DNA from 4 places in the Mesorhizobium sp. M6A.T.Cr.TU.016.01.1.1 genome. Region 2 is predicted to be linked to each of the others. Evidence: riboswitches for the same ligand, from Rfam matches in the RefSeq annotation. Region 2 holds a riboswitch; each other region holds the start of a gene.

Region 1 (4,374 bases), 1.9 Mb from region 2:
TCGTCGATCTCGTGATCGAGGATGCCGCCATTGTGGCTCATCTCGACCGTGCCCGAGACCTTTTTCACCTTGCAGGTTCCGCACAGGCCGAACTCGCAGGCCGCCGGGATGCGCACGCCCGAAGCGCGCGCCGTCTGCAGCACGGTCTGGCCGGCAACGCAGTCGGCATCGACATCCGAAAGCGAAAAGCGGATTGGCGTTGCGGCTTCGGCAGGTATTTCGACCCCACCCTCTGCCGGCGAACCGAACGGGGCCGGTATTTCCTCCACCATCGGGGCCGCAAAGCTCTCCTGATGATAGTTGCCCATGTCGAAGCCGGTGGCCTCCAGCATCTGCCGCACCGCACGCATAAACGGGTCGGGGCCGCAGCAGAAGATTTCGCGCTCGCGGAAGTCTGGCGCCAGCAGCGGCAGCCGTATCGCGTCGATCCGGCCCATATGGCCGAACCAACCCTCGCGGCTGGACCGTTCCTCGATCATGAAGCCAAGCGTCAGACCCGGCATGCGGCTGCCGAGCAGTTCGAGCTCCTTGCGGAAGATGATCTCCTCGGGCTTTCGCGCGCAGTTGACGAAGCCGACATCGGTCCATGGCGCGCAGTCGTTCAGCCAGCGCAGCATCGACATCATCGGCGTCACGCCGGAGCCGGCCGAAATGAACAGATACTTGGCCGCGGGATGGCTGTGCAGCGAAAAGTCACCCGTCGGACCATAGGCCCTCACGTGAACGCCGGGCTTCAGATTGTCGAACATCCAGCGCGTGCCGAGACTGCCGGCTTGCGCCTTCACCGTCACCGCGATCGAGAACGGCCGCGACGGCGAGGAAGACAGCGTATAGGTCCGCATCAGCGGGCCGTCGGAGGTCGGCAGTTCCAGCGTCACGAATTGGCCCGGCTTATAGCGGAACCAGGTCTGGTTGTCGGAGCGGAAGGTGAAGGTCTTCACGTCAGGCGCCTCGTCGCTGACGCCGATCACCTCCAGCACCTGCAGCCGGTCGTTCCAGGGCGCCATTTCGTCGAGATGGCGGTAGAGCCCGAGGTCCGTCATTGCGTTCATCTCTTCACGTTTCTCTCAGGCGACGCTGCGCAACGCCGGCCGGCCGTCCTCGGCAAGGCGCGGTCCGATGAAGGAGGCGTACCATTCGACGAACTGGATGACGCCGCCCTCATGCAGTTCCGAATAGGGGCCGGGCTCATAGGCCGGCGACAGGATGCCGAAGGCGTTTTCCTCGACAATGCGGCGGTCCTGGTCGTTGGTTTCGGTCCATACATGGGTAAGTTCGGCGAGGTCGTAATCGACGCCTTCGACCGCGTCCTTGTGGACAAGCCATTTGGTGGTGACGGCGGTTTCCGTGGCGCTAATCGGCAACACGCGGAAGGTGACGGCATGATCGCCGAGGATGTGGTTCCAGGTCGTCGGATAGTGGTAGAGCAGCAGCGAGCCGACACGGTCGGTCGAAACGCTGTCGGAAAGGTTCTTCTTCACCGCGCGCCTTCCCGTCATCGTATAGCTGACGGCGTCGCGCAGCAGCGGTGCGCGGGTGGCGCGATATTGCCCAGCCGGATCGATGCGGAACTTGCTCGGCAGGCCCGCCGCCTCGCATTTGGCCCAGTGCGCCAGCATCTCAGGATCGCTGTCGGCGCCCTGCACGCCGGTAACGGTCGGTGCTTCCGGGAATGTCTTGCACAGTTCCGGATGGTTGCCGGCGCAATGGTAGCACTCGCGGTTGTTTTCCCAGACGAGCTTCCAGTTGCCCTTCTCGACGATGGTCGATTCGAAGGCGACCTTTGCCTCGCGCAGTCGGTGCGGCAGGAGGTAAGGCTCGATCATGGCGCGCATCGGCGCGAAATCCGCCGGCTCCTTGGCCAGGCAGATGAAAATGTAGCCGCCGACACTTTCGCAAGCCACCGGCTTGAGGCCGAACTGGCTCTTGTCGAAGCCATCCGCCATCTGGCGAGCGAACAAAAGCCGGCCGTCCAGCTCGTAGGTCCACTGGTGATAGGGGCAGACGAGCTTTGCCGCCGTGCCCTTGTCGGCGTTGCAGACGCGGCTGCCGCGATGCCGGCAGGAATTGTGGAAGGCATTGATCTTGCCTTGCTGGTCGCGGACCAGCACGACCGGATAGTCGCCGATCTGGGCGGTGATGTAGCTGCCCGGCTTCGGCAACTCGCAATCGTGGCCGATGAACAGCCAATCGCGATACCAGATCAGCTCCATGTCGAGCTTGAAGAAATCGGGATCGGTGTAGAAGGGCTGCTCGAGCGAATAGCCTTGCCTGCGGCCGTGCAAGAGCCTCAGCATGTCGTTGCGCGAATCCATGTCCTGTCCTCATAGCCGTCGCATCGGCCCGAAATCGGAATCGATTTCGGAAAGCACGATGCGCAATTCAAAGTCTTGGAGCGTACTTTATGCGTCCAGATGGACGCATGTCGCTCCAAAGACTGAACTGGTGGTGATTGAGGAAGGATCGCTTGCACGCCGGCGACAGGCCAGACATGCATCATCCACCTCTTGACCGCCCACCGCGATCAGTCGAGTCTAGACACCTCGGGCTGGTTTCCGGGCTCTGGAGTGTCCTTGCGGACAGTCGCGACACCTTCCCAGGCTTGTGGCCCAGTGGTCTCCCGTTGCGACTTGAACTCCACCACCGTTGCGGGGGCAGCGCCGGGATTTGACCGGCTTCCCAATTCTCCGCTTCGTCGTCACCAAGCGGCACCTGAGATGGCGTCATCTAATCATGACGGCCAGCTGACTGTCGGCATGAAAGCGACATCGTATCCATGCGGCGCGACACGGCCCGCGAAACGTGCAGGTTGGTAATTGCAGGGCTGAAAACCCATTTTTTCGGCCACCATTGTCGGCCGCCGTGACATCGAATTCCGACCCGCGGCGGAGGCAAAGAAGGTTAACAGTTTCCAAAAGTGACTATTAGCCGCTTCTAAAATCGAACCGAACGGTTCGTTTCTGTTGACAATGCGTGCATGACGCTGTGAACGCAGGTCCGCCAATCCGTCAAATCGTCAAATGGCGACTTTGGCATAAACCTTTGAAAATAAAAGATAAAGCAGCGCCCGTAGAAGCGTCTGGTACAATTTCAAGGTGTAGATTCTTGGTCCACACGGAACAACTTCGTGATTGGAATCTGCGGGATGGCCTTCCCACATCGGGGCTGTCCGAACGACGCGAATTCCTTCCAAGACACGCCGCTAGCCGGACGGAAAACTAAGATACTGGAGTACCAAAAATGAAAAAGATTGCTCTTACTGCCGTCGCCGTTCTGGCCATCACCGGCAGCGCCTTTGCCGGCAGCGACCATTATGGGTCCAACGGCGCCAACCAGCCGGCCGCTGCGGTCGACAGCTCGTACACGGCTTCCATTCAGAAGCCGGCTCACGCTGAAAAGCCCGCCGTCCAGGGCGCCGACCGCAACCTTTTCGGCAACAATTAACAGCTGATCCCAGACCATGGTCCCGAAAAGTGGAAACCGGTTTTCGGAAAAGATCATGGTCAAACAAGAAGACAGAGCGGCGGCAGGTCCGCCGCTGGGGATCTTTAGAAATTCAGGAGTATTGGAAATGAAGAAGATTGTTCTTGCCACCGCCGCCATTCTGGCCATCTCCGGCAGCGCTTTTGCCGGTAGCGACAACTATGGATCGAACGGCGCCAACCAGCCGGCCGCTGCGGCCGACAGCTCGTACACGGCTTCGGTTCAGAATTCCGCTTCGGCGCAGAATCCGGTTCCGGCCGACGAGAAACCCGTCCACGGCAGCGACCGTAACCTCTTCGGCAACAACTAACAGCCAGTTCCAACAGCAGCGGCGGCATTTGCCTGCCGCGCTGATGGGATACGAAAATCCAGGAGCACTGAAATGAAGAAGATCGTTCTTACCGCCGCCGCGCTTTTGCTTGCTGCCGGCAGCGCCTTTGCCAACAACGACAATGTTGGCGGGACCGACATCAACAAGCAGGCGACCGTCAACGTCGACAACACGCAGACGTCTTCGGTACGCAACACCGGTTCGCCGATCTACAAGCTGCTCAATTCGTCGGGCGACGTAGAGAAGTCCGCCCCGCAGGGCAGCGACCGGAACCTGTTCGGCCGCTAGCGCATCGGCCCGAAAATCGGAATCGATTTTCGGAAAGCACGATGCGTAGGTTCAAAGTGTTAGAGCGTACTTTGTGCGTCCACTTGGACGCACGTCGCTCTAACAGCAACCTGAATGCACAAGAGCGGCGGGCTTTGCCCGCCGCTCTTGTTTTTGGCTTCGCCAAACAACTGCTCGGCAGTCCTGCTGCCGTTCTCAGGCCGCCTTTGCTTCCGCTTCGTGAAGCGTGAAGGACCGCCCGTCGGTATCGAAAATATGCAGGTCGCCGGCAT
Region 2 (4,374 bases):
CCTCGAAGCGCTTGCGCATCAGGCGCTGCACGTCGTGGATCAAAAAGCCCAATCTATCGATGCCGTCGGAAACCATGAGCGGCATATATTATAAGCGTGCTTACTATTCAAGATGCGGCATTATGCCAGAAGCCGGCAAGTGTGGATGGCAGTCACATCAGGAACGATTGCGAATGAGCATCGTGACCACGAAAAAAGCGCCGACCGAGCTGGTGATGATGCCGATCGGCAGTTCCTGCGGCGGCAGCAGCGTGCGGGCTAGAAGGTCGCTTGCCAGCAACAGCACCGCTCCAAAGAGGGCGCAGCTTGCAATCAGGCGCAGGTGCAACGGGCCGGCCAGGGGCCGGGACAGATGCGGGATCATCAGACCGACGAAACCTATGACGCCTGCCACCGAGACGAGGATCGCCGTCGAGAAAGCAGCGACGAGAAATGTCGTCCTGCGCATCCGCGCAACCGGCACGCCGAGGCTTTCGGCGGCGTTTTCGCCGGCCAGGAAAGCGTCGAGCCGACGGTGGTTCCAAAGTCCGAACACAAGGATGGTGCCTGCGCCCAGAGCAGCCAGTCCGACATTGTCCCACCGCGCCAGCCCGAGCCCGCCCATCGTCCAGAACAGCACCGAGTGGGCGGCGCGCTGGTCACCGGCAAAGACGAGATAGTTGGTCAAGGCGGTGAACATGAACGATACGGCAAGCCCGGCCAATATCAGCCGTTCGGGGCCTTGCCCCCTCACCCGCGAAACCAGCAACAGCACGATGCCGGCGGCCAAAATGCCGCCGGTGAAGGCAGCGACCGGCAACGTCCAGATGCCGAAATGGTCGCCAAAAATGGTGATAACGGAAACCGCGCCGGCCGCGGCACCGGACGACAGGCCGAACAGGAACGGATCGGCGAGGTCGTTGCGCGTTACCGTCTGCAGCAGCGCGCCGATGACGCCCAGCCCGGCGCCGACACAGATGGCCATGATCGTGCGCGGCAGCCTGAGATCGACAACGATTTTGCCGACCGGACCGGGCACGATGTCTCCGTCCAGTCCGGCCGCATGTCCGAGCGCGGCAACCACGTCGCTCAACGCTATGACCGTCGATCCATAGGCGATCGACAGCAGTGCAAGAGTGGCAATCGCCACTGCTCCTGCTATCATTGCCAATTCGAACGCCCTGCGGCGCAAGCTCAGAAAGCTTCCGGGTGCATCGCCCTGGCGATCTTGCCGATCGCCTCGATGTTGGCTGGCCCGGGCGTCAGCTCGGCATAGCGCAGCGCGACGAAGCGCTCATTCCTGACCGCGTCGGTTTCCTTCATCGCCGGATGAACTTTGAGGAAATCGAGCAGTTTCCTGTAGCCGCCACCGTCCTGGTAATCGAGCAGGATCAGGAACTGCGGATTGCGGGAGGCGACCGTTTCCCAATCCGTATTGCCCCAGCTCGTCTGCATGTCGGCCATGATGTTGTCGCCGCCGGCAGCGGCGATCATGGCGCTGGGGATCGCGAACTTGCCTGATGTGAAGGGTTTGTCTTCGCCGGAGTCGTAAAGAAATACGCGCGTTCCCTTGTGGTCGCCAACCTTCGCCGTGATATCGGCGAGTTGCGCTTTCCAGTCCGAAACAAGTTTTTTCGCCTCGGCTTCCTTGTCGAAAATCCTGCCCAGCTTTTCGATGTCGTCGTAGAGCAGGTCCATCGAGGCGGCGGGGCGGTTGTTGTCGAGATGGACGCAGCTTTCCGTCAGCACCAGCGTCTTGATGCCGTGCGGCGCCAGCGTATCGGGCGTCACCTCGCCGCCCGGCTTCATGCCGTAATACCAGCCGGCGAAGAAGAAATCGGGCTCGACCGCGACGAGGTTTTCAAGTGTCGGATATTTCGGCGCGAGTTCCGGGATCGAGCCCTGCTCGGCCTTGAATTCCGGACCGACCTTGTACCATCCGGTGATGCCGGTCAGGCCGAGGATCGACGGTTGCAGCCCCAGCGCGAAGGCCATCTCGGCCATGTTCATATCCTGGATGATGGCGCGCTTCGGCGCGGCGTCGAACGTCAGCGGCGTGCCGCAGCTGTCTACAGTTACCGGGAAAGCAAAGGCGGTCACCGGGAAAGCGAAGGCGGTCTGGGCAAACAGGAGGGAGGCGAAAGACAATGCGAGGCGTTTCACGAATATTGCTCCTTGGTCAAATCGGAATGTGAAGAGGCACGGTTCGGAACGTCGAATACCGTGAGTTCGCGGTCTTCGGTGGGATGGCGCAGCCGAAGCACGTCGACGCCGAAAATCTGGCGGATCAACTGCTTGGTCAGCGCCTCGCGCGGACCGGCAAACGCCTGCAGGCGGGCCTCGTTCATCACCGCGACCCTGGTGGCAAATGGCGTGACCAGCGACAGATCATGAAGCACCGCCACGACGGTCATGCCAAACTGCGACACGAGTTCGAGAAGCTCGCTGCGGGCGCGCGGATCGAGATGATTGGTCGGTTCATCGAGGAACAGGATTTTTGGCTCCTGGGCAACGGCGCGTGCCAGCTGGGCGCGTTGCCGCTCGCCACCCGATAGCGAGCCGATCGTGCGGCCGAGCAGCGGCAGCAGGCCGGTTCTGCGAAGCGCTTCGACGGCGATGTCGCGTTGCTCGCTCCTCCGTCGCAAGCCGGCATGCGGGACGCGGCCAAGCTCGACGTAGTCGATCACGGCAAGCCGCGGATCAGGCTGATCGGTCTGGCCGACGACAGCCATGTGCAGCGCCCGCTCGGCGGCCGAAAACGTCTCCAGCCGGCGTCCGGAAAATCTCACATCTCCCGCGCTTGGCCGCAGGGTGCCACATAGCATGCGCAACAGCGTCGTCTTGCCGGCGCCGTTGGGACCGATGATTGCGAGGCGATCGCCCGCCGCCACCGAAAGGCTGACCGCGCTGACCAGGCATTGGCCATTCGCCGTCGCGCTCAGCTCACGCGCTTCAAGAAGAGGCTGGGAGGCGTCCAACTTACCGTCACTTTCTCAATGGCGACGGAAGGAAGCTGGACGGACCGGCCGACAAGACCGATGTCCACGTCTCCTCCCGGCACACCCCGTCCGGTCAACTCATGCTGATGGCAGGTCTCCTGGCTCGCGGGTCTTTGCGCCATCCTGCCTTCCCAGCCTTGCCGGCCAGTGGCATTTCGGATTTTGCTAACCGCTTACAGTTGCGGGGGCAGCCACGGCCTCGATCCGAAGATCTCACCGTGTTCCCTTTTCACCCCTTGCCTTTCGACTCGGGGACCATCACCCAGGCACCCTAGTTTTCCGCCAATCACAGCGCAATAAATTTCCAGGGTTGAAACAGCCGCTGGAGCGAAGGGTCTTGTCAGAAAGAGCCATACGAATCTCGTTATGTAATAACGTTACCATTTAAAAGACGCCGCTTGCTCCTGTCAAGCTCTTTCGCCCGACGCCTTCGACTTGCCGGCCGCCGTCGCTCGCGATTTGCGCGGTGCGCAATTTCGATCAAACTGCCTCCACCAGGAAGCGGCACCATGACTTTGCCAAATGCGAAGACTGGGCCAAATGCGAAGACTGGGCCAAATGCGAGGAGCCATATGAACCCGACCGAGAAAGCGCTGTGGTTCGTCGAAAGCCACCTGCCGGAATCCGTCTCGCTCGACGATGTCGCCAAGAGCAGCGGCGTGTCGCGCTTTCACGTGACGCGGGCTTTCGGTGCTGCGACCGGCCGTTCGTGATGGGCTACATGCGTTCTCGCCGGCTGACCGAAGCGGCGCGCAAGCTCGCCGCCGGCGCACCCGACATCCTTTCGCTCGCGCTCGACACCGGCTACGCTTCGCATGAGGCCTTCACCCGTGCCTTCCGCGACCAATTCGGCACCACGCCGGAACTGGTGCGCGCGCAAGGCTCGCTCGACAATCTCGCTCTCGTGGAGCCGATCCTGATGGACCAGTCCTTCCTCACCAATCTCGAGCCGCCGCGTTTTGAGACCAGCCGGCCGTTTCTCATCGCCGGTCTCGGCGAACGCTACAGCTGCGAAACCAGCGCCGGCATCCCGATGCAATGGCAGCGGTTCGGCCCGTATATCGGCAATATTCCAGGCGAGATCGGCGACGTCGCCTATGGCGTCTGCGTCAACGGCGACGACACCGGCAATTTCGACTACATCGCCGGCGTCGAGGTGTCCGATTTTTCGGACCTGCCGAGGGAGTTTTCGCGCGTGCGCGTGCCGGCGCAGAAATACGCCGTGTTCGCCCATCGTGACCACATCTCGACCATCCGCCGCACGGTCAACACGATCTGGAACAAATGGCTGCCGGCCTCCGGGCACGAGATCGCCGATGTGCCCGAATTCGACCGCTACGGCCCCGAATTCGATCCACGCAGCGGCAATGGCGGGCTGGAAATCTGGATACCGGTG
Region 3 (4,374 bases), 1.6 Mb from region 2:
GCGCGCCAATCCACCTTCTCCCACAAGGGGAGAAGGAAGAAGAGGCGCGGGCAAAACCCCTCAGAACTCTATGCCTTGCTGCGCCTTCACGCCGGCGGAAAAGTGATGCTTGGTCACGCCCATCTCGGTGACCAGATCGGCCGCCTCGACCAGCGCCGGCTTGGCGTTGCGGCCGGTGACGACGACGTGCAGACCCTCGCGGCGCCCTTTCAGCGCCGCCACCACCTTGTCCAGATCGAGATAGTCGTAGCGCAGCGCGATGTTCAGCTCGTCGAGCACCAGAAGGCTGATCGACGGATCGGCCATCAGCTCGAGCACCTTGGCCCAGGCAGCTTCGGCGGCAGCGATGTCGCGCTTCAGATCCTGAGTCTCCCAGGTAAAACCCTCGCCCATCGTGTGCCAAACGACCCGATCGCCGAAAACGGCAAAGGCGTCCTTCTCGCCGGTGTGCCATTTGCCCTTGATGAACTGGACGACGCCGACGCGCTTGCCGTAGCCGAGCATCCTCAGCGCCAGCCCGAAGGCAGCGGTGGTCTTGCCCTTGCCGGGGCCGGTGTTGACGATCAGCAGCCCCTTCTCGACCGTCTTTGCCGCGACCTCGGCGTCCTGCACCGCCTTGCGCTTGGCCATCTTGGCGCGGTGGCGTTCTTCGTCCTTGGGTTCGATAGTATCAGCCATGTCATTTCACCTTCAGCGGCAGTCCCGCCACCATCATCAGCACCGTATCGGCTATCGTCGCGACCTGCTGGTTGAGCCGGCCGGCGGCATCGCGAAACCGACGGGCGAGCGCATTGTCCGGCACGATGCCCTGGCCGACCTCGTTGGAGACCACGAGCCATGGCCCGCGCGGTCGCGACAACACATCGGCCAGCCCCCGGCATTCAGCCTCAATGTCATGTTCGGCCAGCATATGGTTGGTCAGCCACAGCGTCAGGCAGTCGATCAGGACAGGCCGGCCGTCAGGCAGGGCCTCGATCGCGCCGACGAGATCGAGCGGCGCATCGATGGTCGTCCAGCCCTCGCCGCGCCGCGATCGGTGCAGCGCGATGCGCTCGCGCATCTCGTCGTCATAGGCTTGCGCCGTGGCGATGTATGTCCACGGCGCCGGACAGGCCGTCACCAATCTTTCGGCATGCGCGCTCTTGCCGGAGCGCGCACCGCCGATGACCAGCGTCAGCGTCCCGCCGGAAGCAACGCGATCAGGCAAAGCTGTCGCGCAGGCTCGTCGCCGTGCCGGTCAAGCGGCCACGCACCACGCCGACGACGGCGCCGAGCACCAGCCAGAACACCAGATTGGTCAGCGTCACCGCCACCACGAACTGGTGATGCAGACCTTCCGGGATCGGCGACTCGAAATTGTCGGGCTGCGGCGCGCCGACGATATGCGGCGCCACGATCAACGCCACGGCAAGCAGCGCCAGCGGCAGCGACTTGCGGAAGGCAAGCAGGCCGAGACCGGCCGCTGTCGCCACCACTGTCGCCATCCACCAGATCTGGCGCTGGGCGAGATCGGCGGCCGGCATCGCCGGCAGTTCGGGCGGCAGGCCAAGGTTCGGAGCCAGCGTGAACACGGCAAAGCCAGCGAGCCCCCAGAACAGGCCCTGACGCCAATTGCCGATGCCGCCGGCAAACTCCGAAGCGGCGACCAGGATCAGAGCAAAGCCGATGCCGGTAACGACATTGGCAGCGATATTGAAGACGAAACGCTCGAAGCCATCGGCCGGCGCCCAGCCTTCGTCTTCCGGAGCGGCAGCTTCAGCCGGTGCGGCGCTGCTCATAGCAGTCGTGCTCATTGCGTTTTCGGCAGGTGCTATCGGCGCCGCGGCATGGTCATGCGCGTGGCCGCCGCCGGCCTGCTCGTAGACTTCCGCCTTCAGGATGAGCGGCACGGTGGCATAGGCCTGCATGCAGGCGAGGACGACGCCGGCCACAAGCCCTGCGATCGCCGCGATGAACACGACGTTGCGAAACAATGTCATGATGTCAGCCCCTCGTCAGTGGCAGGGAAACGCCATCGAATGGCGATAGTCGTGAGCAGCATTGTGGACCGCATCGATATGCGAGAAGCCGACAAAGCCCATGACGAAAATGCCGAGAAATGCAGCAAGCGCCAGCTGCAAGAAGCGCGACTGCGAGGAGACGGAAGCGCCGAGCGAGACGGAAGCGGTATTCATGTCTTGTCCTTTCGCCCTCCACCCGAGGGCATAGAAGTCAGTTCTCCTGTCGCCGGCAGGTCTCCTGGCTCGCGGATCAGCGCCCTTCCCCACCTTCCCGAAGAAACTCTTCAGTGGCATATGGAGAGGACTACCGCACACAGTTGCGGGGGCAGCCACGGCATTGGGCAAATTTTGCCCTCACCGCATTCCCTCTTGGTTCCAAAGGAACCGACGACGGCTGCGACTATAGGCAGAATCGTAACGCCCGGCAAACCAAATTCCGCCAGCTACCAGCGCGAATGCGCCGTCTTGGCAGGCCAGCCAGCCGGCGCCGTGATTGACAATTTTCGCGGCCGGGTGTCGGCTGGAGCATCACAGGAAGGCGGTCATGCAACCCAGCCCGAGCGAGCACGATCCCTATAACGGTTTGACGCGACTTGAACCGACGCTGCCGTCGTCGGCGTACTGGGACATCGACGCCCATCAGCGCGATCTCGACGCCATCTGGTATCGAAGCTGGCTGCTCGTCTGCCGCGAGGCCGACCTTGCCCAGCCGCTGGCGTTCAGGACGTTCCGTGTCGGCACGCAGGAGATCGTCGTGCTGCGCGACGAGACCGGCGAGCTGCGCGCCTTCCATAACACCTGCCGGCATCGCGGCTCGCAGCTCTGCCAGGCGAGCGAAGGACGGCTGAAGGCGCGGCTCATCACCTGTCCCTATCACGCCTGGTCCTATTCGCTGCGTGGCGATCTCGTGCGCGTGCCGTCGAAATCGCTACCTGAAGGCTTCGACAAGGCCGATCATCCGCTCTATCGGGTCGCACTGTCGGTGTGGCGCGGTTTCGTCTTCGTCAATCTCAGGGAAGACGCCGCCGGTTCGGCCGAAACATCCTTCGATCCCGCATCCGGCAATCTCGCCAACTGGCCGCTGGAGACGCTGGTGTCGGGCCATGTGCTGCGCAAGGTGATGGACTGCAACTGGAAGATTTTCTGGGAGAACTTCAACGAGTGCCTGCATTGCCCGGGCGTTCACAAGGACCTGTCTCGGCTGGTGCCGATCTATGGCCGCGGCCTGATGGGGCGGCACGACGACCCGGAATGGGCCCGTTGCGCCGACAATGACGCGCCGGAGTTTTCCGGTGGCCTGCGGGCCGGAGCCGAAACCTGGTCGCGCGACGGGCGCGTCCACGGCCCGGTCTTTCCCGAGCTGACGTCCGCCGAGCGTACCGCCGGGCAGACCTATGCCACCAATTTGCCGTCGATGTTCATCGTCGGCCATGTCGATTATGTCCGCACCGTGCGGCTGGTGCCGCTCGGCCCGGAGCAGACCGAACTGACCGCCGAATGGCTTTTTTCGCCCGAAGCGCTCGCCGATCCAACGGCTGATATCGACAACATCGTCGCCTTCGGCAGGCAGGTGCTGGAGGAAGACGCGGATATCTGCGAGGTCAACCAGAAGGGCCTGCGCTCGATGCGCCACGAGGCGGGCGTTCTGATGCCCGAGGAATATGAATTGCACCGCTTCCACAACTGGGTGCGCGAACGCCACACAGCCCTTTCACCAACGCCCTGAACATCGGAGAGTTTGGCCCACCTTCTTTTGTCCGGGGCAACCGTGATAGTCGTCTTGCAGTGCTGAATCAGATTGCGAGACCATGAGCATCCTTACGCCAATCGCCCCCGTTCAGGATCAATCGAAGCCGAAGCGCATTATCGCCATCGACGTCGCACGCGGCATCGCCTTGCTTGCCATGGCGAGCTACCATTTCACCTGGGATCTCGAATTCTTCGGCTATACCGATCCCGGCCTGACCGCCTTCGGCTGGTGGAAGTTCTACGCGCGCTGCATCGCTTCGACCTTCCTGTTTCTGGTTGGCGTCAGCCTGTTCCTCGCCCATGGCAAACAGATCCGCTGGAACGGCTTCTGGAAACGCTTCGCCATGGTCGCCGGGGCGGCGCTCGCCATATCGGCCGCCACAAGGTTTGCCACGCCCGACAGCTTCATCTTCTTCGGCATCCTGCACGAGATCGCGCTGGCCAGCCTGCTCGGCCTGGCGTTTCTGCGGCTGCCGGCGCTGCTGACGCTTGTCGTCGCGGCTTTCGTCATCACCGCTCCGCTCTATCTCAGGTCCGGGACCTTCGACCATCCGGCCCTGTGGTGGGTCGGCCTGTCGGCAACCAATCCACGCTCCAACGATTATGTCCCGCTGTTGCCGTGGTT
Region 4 (4,374 bases), 1.6 Mb from region 2:
GCCACGCCGATGAACAGGACGATGGGCAGGTACGAACTCAACAACGCGTTCATGCTGCGGCTTTCCGTTGGCGGCCAATCCACTCTGATTACAGCACCGGACCCACTTGCGGAAGCGTGACAGTTTAACCACTGAACCGTTTTAGGGGGCTCTATGCTGCAACGCGGCGAGGGTTAGCGCAGGCCTTTCGGCGAAGCAAGTCAAACCTTGTTCAAAACACGGTGCTGGACGGCATATCCGGATAAACTGGTCCGATCTGCTCCTGTTTGATTTCCTTCACTTTTTACTCCACTTTTCTCTCCTGACATAGATGCCGCCAAAACCCTGCTAGCATGGCGCGGAATCATCGCCCCAACCTTTGGTCGAACGCCAACAGAGTGCCGTCTGCATGAAGGAAAAAATCTCGATCGCCATGGCCCGGCGCATCGCGCTTGCCGCACAGGGCTTTACCGATGTCAGGCCGAACGGCACGCCCAATCGCCGCCATCTGGCCCGCGTCCTTGCCCGCACCGGCCTGCTGCAGATCGATTCCGTCAGCGCAGTGGTGCGTGCCCACTATATGCCGCTCTATTCGCGGCTTGGCCCCTACCCGCTTGCGCTGCTCGACAACGCCGCCGTGACGCGCAAGCGCACGGTCTTCGAATACTGGGCGCATGAAGCCTCTTTTCTACCGGTCGAAACCTATCCGCTGATGCGCTGGCGCATGGAACGGGCCGAGCGCGGCGAGGAAATGTATAATGGGCTGGCCAAGTGGGGGCGCGAACGCACCACTTACATTGAAGACATTTATCGCGAGGTTGTATCGCGCGGCCCGCTCGCCGCGTCGGCTCTCGAAGGCCAAAAGGGAAACGGCGGTTGGTGGGGCTGGAGCGACGCCAAGCACGCTTTTGAATGGCTGTTCTGGGCCGGCCGCATCACCACGGCATCACGTCGTGGCTTCGAGCGGCTTTATGATCTGCCGGAACGGGTGCTGCCGCCGGCAATACTCAGCTTGCCGGTGCCCTCCCCTGAGGATGCGCATCGCGAATTGCTGCGCATTTCCGCCCGCGCCCACGGCGTCGCGACAGCGGGAGACCTGCGCGACTATTTTCGTCTCTCTCCCGCCGACATCAAGGGCCGCATCGAGGAACTGGTCGAGGCAGGTGATCTTTTGCCGGTTCGCGTCGAAGGTTGGGACAAGCCTGCCTATCTGCACAAGGACGCCCGTTTTCCGCGCCGGATCGAGGCGCGCGCCCTGCTCGCGCCGTTCGATCCTGTCGTCTTCGAGCGCTCCCGAACGGAAAGACTGTTCGACTTCCGCTATCGCATCGAGATCTATACCCCTGCCGAAAAGCGCCAGTACGGTTACTATGTGCTGCCGTTCCTGCTCGGCGAAAGGATCGTGGCGCGCATCGACCTCAAGGCCGACCGTCCCGCCGGCGTGCTGCGCGTCCATGCCGCCTATGCCGAGCCCGGCGCCCCGCCGCAAACCGCTGCTAAGCTTTTCGAGGAATTGAAGCTGATGCAGGGCTGGCTCGGCCTGGAACGCATCGAGGTGACGCCGGCCGGCGATCTGGGGCCCGTGCTCGCCAACATTGCCGCCTCGTAGACGTGCGTTGACACGACTGCCTCCACAAGCCTAAATCCGGTCCAGACGGTCTCCTCTCGGCAAAGGGAGGAGCCAAGAGGGAATGCGGTGCGAAATTCCGATTTCAAATCCGCGGCTGTCCCCGCAACTGTAAGCGACGAGCCAAGGCCGAAAACCACTGGGACGGTCCCGGGAAGGCGGCACCAAGGCGATGACCCGCGAGCCAGGAGACCTGCCGTCTAAGACAGAAGAATCCGATTCGCCTGGCGGGTTTTCCGGGCAAGGAGCCTGATTTGAAACGCGACAGCAGTTTTTCGGCTGAGACAGCGGACGTATTGTCCCGCGATAGTGATGCCTTGGCCGGCGTTACCGTGATCGTCTGCGCCTCCTGCCGTGACGAGACCGGCTCCGATGGCCATCCCCGCGCCGGCGAACTGCTTGCCGATGACGCGCGCCGCGCCGCTTCCGGCGAAAATATCCGTATCCGCACCGTCGAATGCCTCGGCAACTGCAAGCGCCGGCTGAGCGCCGCGATCCTGCGCGACGGCTGCTGGAGCTATGTCTTCGGCGACCTGACCGCGACAAGCGGCGCCGATCTCGTCGCTGGCGCAAAGCTCTTCGCCACCTCGACCGACGGCCTCATTCCATGGCGCGGCCGCCCCGATTGCCTGAAGCGCGGCCTCGTCGCCCGCGTCCCTCCCCTCGACCTTTTGAAGGACCAGATATGACCGCTTCCGTCTCCCGCGTGCCCTGCACCGTCGTCACCGGCTTCCTCGGCGCCGGCAAGACGACGCTGATCCGCCATCTGCTCGAAAACGCCGGGGGCAAGCGGCTGGCCATCATAGTCAACGAGTTCGGCGACATCGGCATCGACGGCGAGATCCTCAAAGGCTGCGGCATCGACACCTGCCCCGAGGAAAACATCGTCGAGCTGGCCAATGGCTGCATCTGCTGCACCGTCGCCGATGATTTCGTCCCGGCGCTCGATCAGATCCTGTCGCTGACGCCGAGGGTCGACCATATCCTGATCGAAACCTCCGGCCTCGCTCTGCCCAAGCCGCTGGTCCAGGCCTTCCAGTGGCCGACGGTCAAGAGCCGGGTGACGGTCGACGGCGTCATCGCCGTCGTCGACGGACCGGCGCTGGCTGATGGCCGCGTTGCCAACGACATGGACGCCCTGCAGGCGCAGCGCGCGCAGGACGAGACGCTCGACCACGACGATCCGGTCGAGGAGGTGTTCGAGGACCAGCTGGCTTGCGCCGACCTGATCATATTGTCGAAGAGCGACCTGATGGACGCCGCCGGCTCAGCCCGCGCCAATGCCATCATCGGCGAGCACACCGCGCGCGCCGTCAAGATCGTGCCGACCTCGCAGGGCAAGGTCGATCCGTCTGTGCTGCTCGGCCTCGGCCTTGCCGTCGAGGACGACATCGAGAACCGCAAGACCCATCACGACGACGAGCTCGACCACGAGCACGACGATTTTGACTCGTTCGTCATCGATATTCCGTCGATCGCCAATCCCGATGAGCTGGCTTTGCGCGTCGCCACCGCGGCGGAGGAAGAAAACGTTTTGCGCGTCAAGGGTTTCGTCGAGGTCGGCGGCAAGCCGATGCGGCTGTTGCTGCAGGCCGTCGGTCGGCGCGTCAATCACTATTACGACCGCGCCTGGACCGCCGACGACGACCGCCGCTCGCGCCTCGTCGTCATCGGCCTGAAAGGGCTGAACCGCCCGGCAATCGAGCGTATCCTCGCCGGCTGACCTCAGGCACGAGCCGCGATGCACATCCTCACCACAACATCCGCCTCGCTCGACGATCTCGCCGAGCCTGTCGATCTCAGGCAGACGCCTGCGGATATCGTGGCGCTGTCCTTCACCGACAGCGATCTGGCCGGCTTGGCGGCGGCGTGGAAGGCGGACGCGGATCGCCTGCCGTCGATGCGGCTGGCGGCTCTACGCGATCTGCGCCATCCGATGTCCGTCGATCTCTGGGTCGACAGCGTCGCCCGCCACGCGAAGGTTATTTTGGTTCGCATCCTCGGTGGCTACGACTGGTGGCGCTATGGCTGCGACCAGCTCGCCTCGACCGCCCGCGCGCGTGGCATAAAACTGGCGCTGCTGCCCGGCGAATGCCGCGACGAGGATCTGCGGCTAATCGAATGCTCGACGCTGCCGCGCGAAGAGCTCGACGGCCTGCTCGGCTATTTCCGCGAAGGCGGGCCGGAGAATATGATGGCGCTGGTGCATCAGCTGGCAAGTCTCGCCGGATCAGGTGTGGCGGTCGCTGAACCTGTCAGCGTGCCAAAGGCGGGCTATTATCAACCGGGACTGGGGGTCGTCGAGCGCGATGTCCCCCTCCCCCTCGAGGGGAGGGTCCGGCCGCAGGCCGGGGGTGGGGTCGCCTCTGACGCGCGCCAACAGAAAAAAACGTCGAGCACTGCCGCAACGACCCCACCCGGCCCTTCGGGCCACCCTCCCCTCGAGGGGGAGGGAGACGCCGCGCCCATAATCCCGATCCTCTTCTACCGCTCGATGCTGCTGGCAGCCGACATCGCGCCCATCGACGCCCTTTTTGAGGCCCTGAGCGCGCGCGGCATGGTCCCCGTCCCCATCTTCGTCTCCAGCCTCAAGGACCCGGCCTCGCTCGCCTTTGTCGAAACCGCGCTGTCGACGCTTAAGCCCGCTTCCATCATCACCGCCACGGCCTTCGCCTCCGGTGCCGAGCCCGGCATCGAGACCCTGTTCGACCGCGCTGGCGTGCCGGTGTTCCAGGTCATCGTCGCGACGACACGCCGTGACATCTGGC

What was found. A riboswitch is a leader RNA that binds a small molecule or an ion and turns the genes downstream of it on or off. The one in region 2 is predicted to bind cobalamin.
Region 1: it holds a riboswitch for cobalamin, as region 2 does, so the genes downstream of both, EJ075_RS07930 (aromatic ring-hydroxylating dioxygenase subunit alpha) here and EJ075_RS31925 (ABC transporter ATP-binding protein) in region 2, are expected to answer to the same signal.
Region 3: it holds a riboswitch for cobalamin, as region 2 does, so the genes downstream of both, EJ075_RS24475 (CbtB domain-containing protein) here and EJ075_RS31925 (ABC transporter ATP-binding protein) in region 2, are expected to answer to the same signal.
Region 4: it holds a riboswitch for cobalamin, as region 2 does, so the genes downstream of both, EJ075_RS24280 (DUF1636 family protein) here and EJ075_RS31925 (ABC transporter ATP-binding protein) in region 2, are expected to answer to the same signal.

What each region holds. Positions count from the first base shown of each region.
Region 1 is NZ_CP034452.1:1,713,272-1,717,645, reverse strand. It holds gene EJ075_RS07935 (hybrid-cluster NAD(P)-dependent oxidoreductase) at 1-1,043, opposite strand, end outside; gene EJ075_RS07930 (aromatic ring-hydroxylating dioxygenase subunit alpha) at 1,068-2,315, opposite strand; cobalamin riboswitch at 2,529-2,731, opposite strand; gene EJ075_RS07925 (DUF680 domain-containing protein) at 3,241-3,444, shown strand; gene EJ075_RS07920 (DUF680 domain-containing protein) at 3,572-3,793, shown strand; gene EJ075_RS07915 (DUF680 domain-containing protein) at 3,866-4,102, shown strand; gene ugpC (sn-glycerol-3-phosphate ABC transporter ATP-binding protein UgpC) at 4,298-4,374, opposite strand, start outside.
Region 2 is NZ_CP034452.1:6,584,430-6,588,803, forward strand. It holds gene EJ075_RS31910 (MarR family transcriptional regulator) at 1-76, opposite strand, end outside; gene EJ075_RS31915 (iron ABC transporter permease) at 158-1,144, opposite strand; gene EJ075_RS31920 (ABC transporter substrate-binding protein) at 1,174-2,109, opposite strand; gene EJ075_RS31925 (ABC transporter ATP-binding protein) at 2,139-2,957, opposite strand; cobalamin riboswitch at 3,049-3,253, opposite strand; partial or broken gene EJ075_RS31930 (AraC family transcriptional regulator) at 3,551-4,374, shown strand, end outside.
Region 3 is NZ_CP034452.1:5,030,087-5,034,460, reverse strand. It holds gene cobO (cob(I)yrinic acid a,c-diamide adenosyltransferase) at 61-678, opposite strand; gene cobU (bifunctional adenosylcobinamide kinase/adenosylcobinamide-phosphate guanylyltransferase) at 680-1,207, opposite strand; gene EJ075_RS24480 (CbtA family protein) at 1,200-1,979, opposite strand; gene EJ075_RS24475 (CbtB domain-containing protein) at 1,995-2,174, opposite strand; cobalamin riboswitch at 2,211-2,404, opposite strand; gene EJ075_RS24470 (aromatic ring-hydroxylating dioxygenase subunit alpha) at 2,545-3,726, shown strand; gene EJ075_RS24465 (DUF1624 domain-containing protein) at 3,809-4,374, shown strand, end outside.
Region 4 is NZ_CP034452.1:4,988,911-4,993,284, reverse strand. It holds gene EJ075_RS24290 (NADH-quinone oxidoreductase subunit A) at 1-53, opposite strand, end outside; gene EJ075_RS24285 (winged helix-turn-helix domain-containing protein) at 389-1,588, shown strand; cobalamin riboswitch at 1,618-1,822, shown strand; gene EJ075_RS24280 (DUF1636 family protein) at 1,861-2,295, shown strand; gene cobW (cobalamin biosynthesis protein CobW) at 2,292-3,329, shown strand; gene cobN (cobaltochelatase subunit CobN) at 3,348-4,374, shown strand, end outside.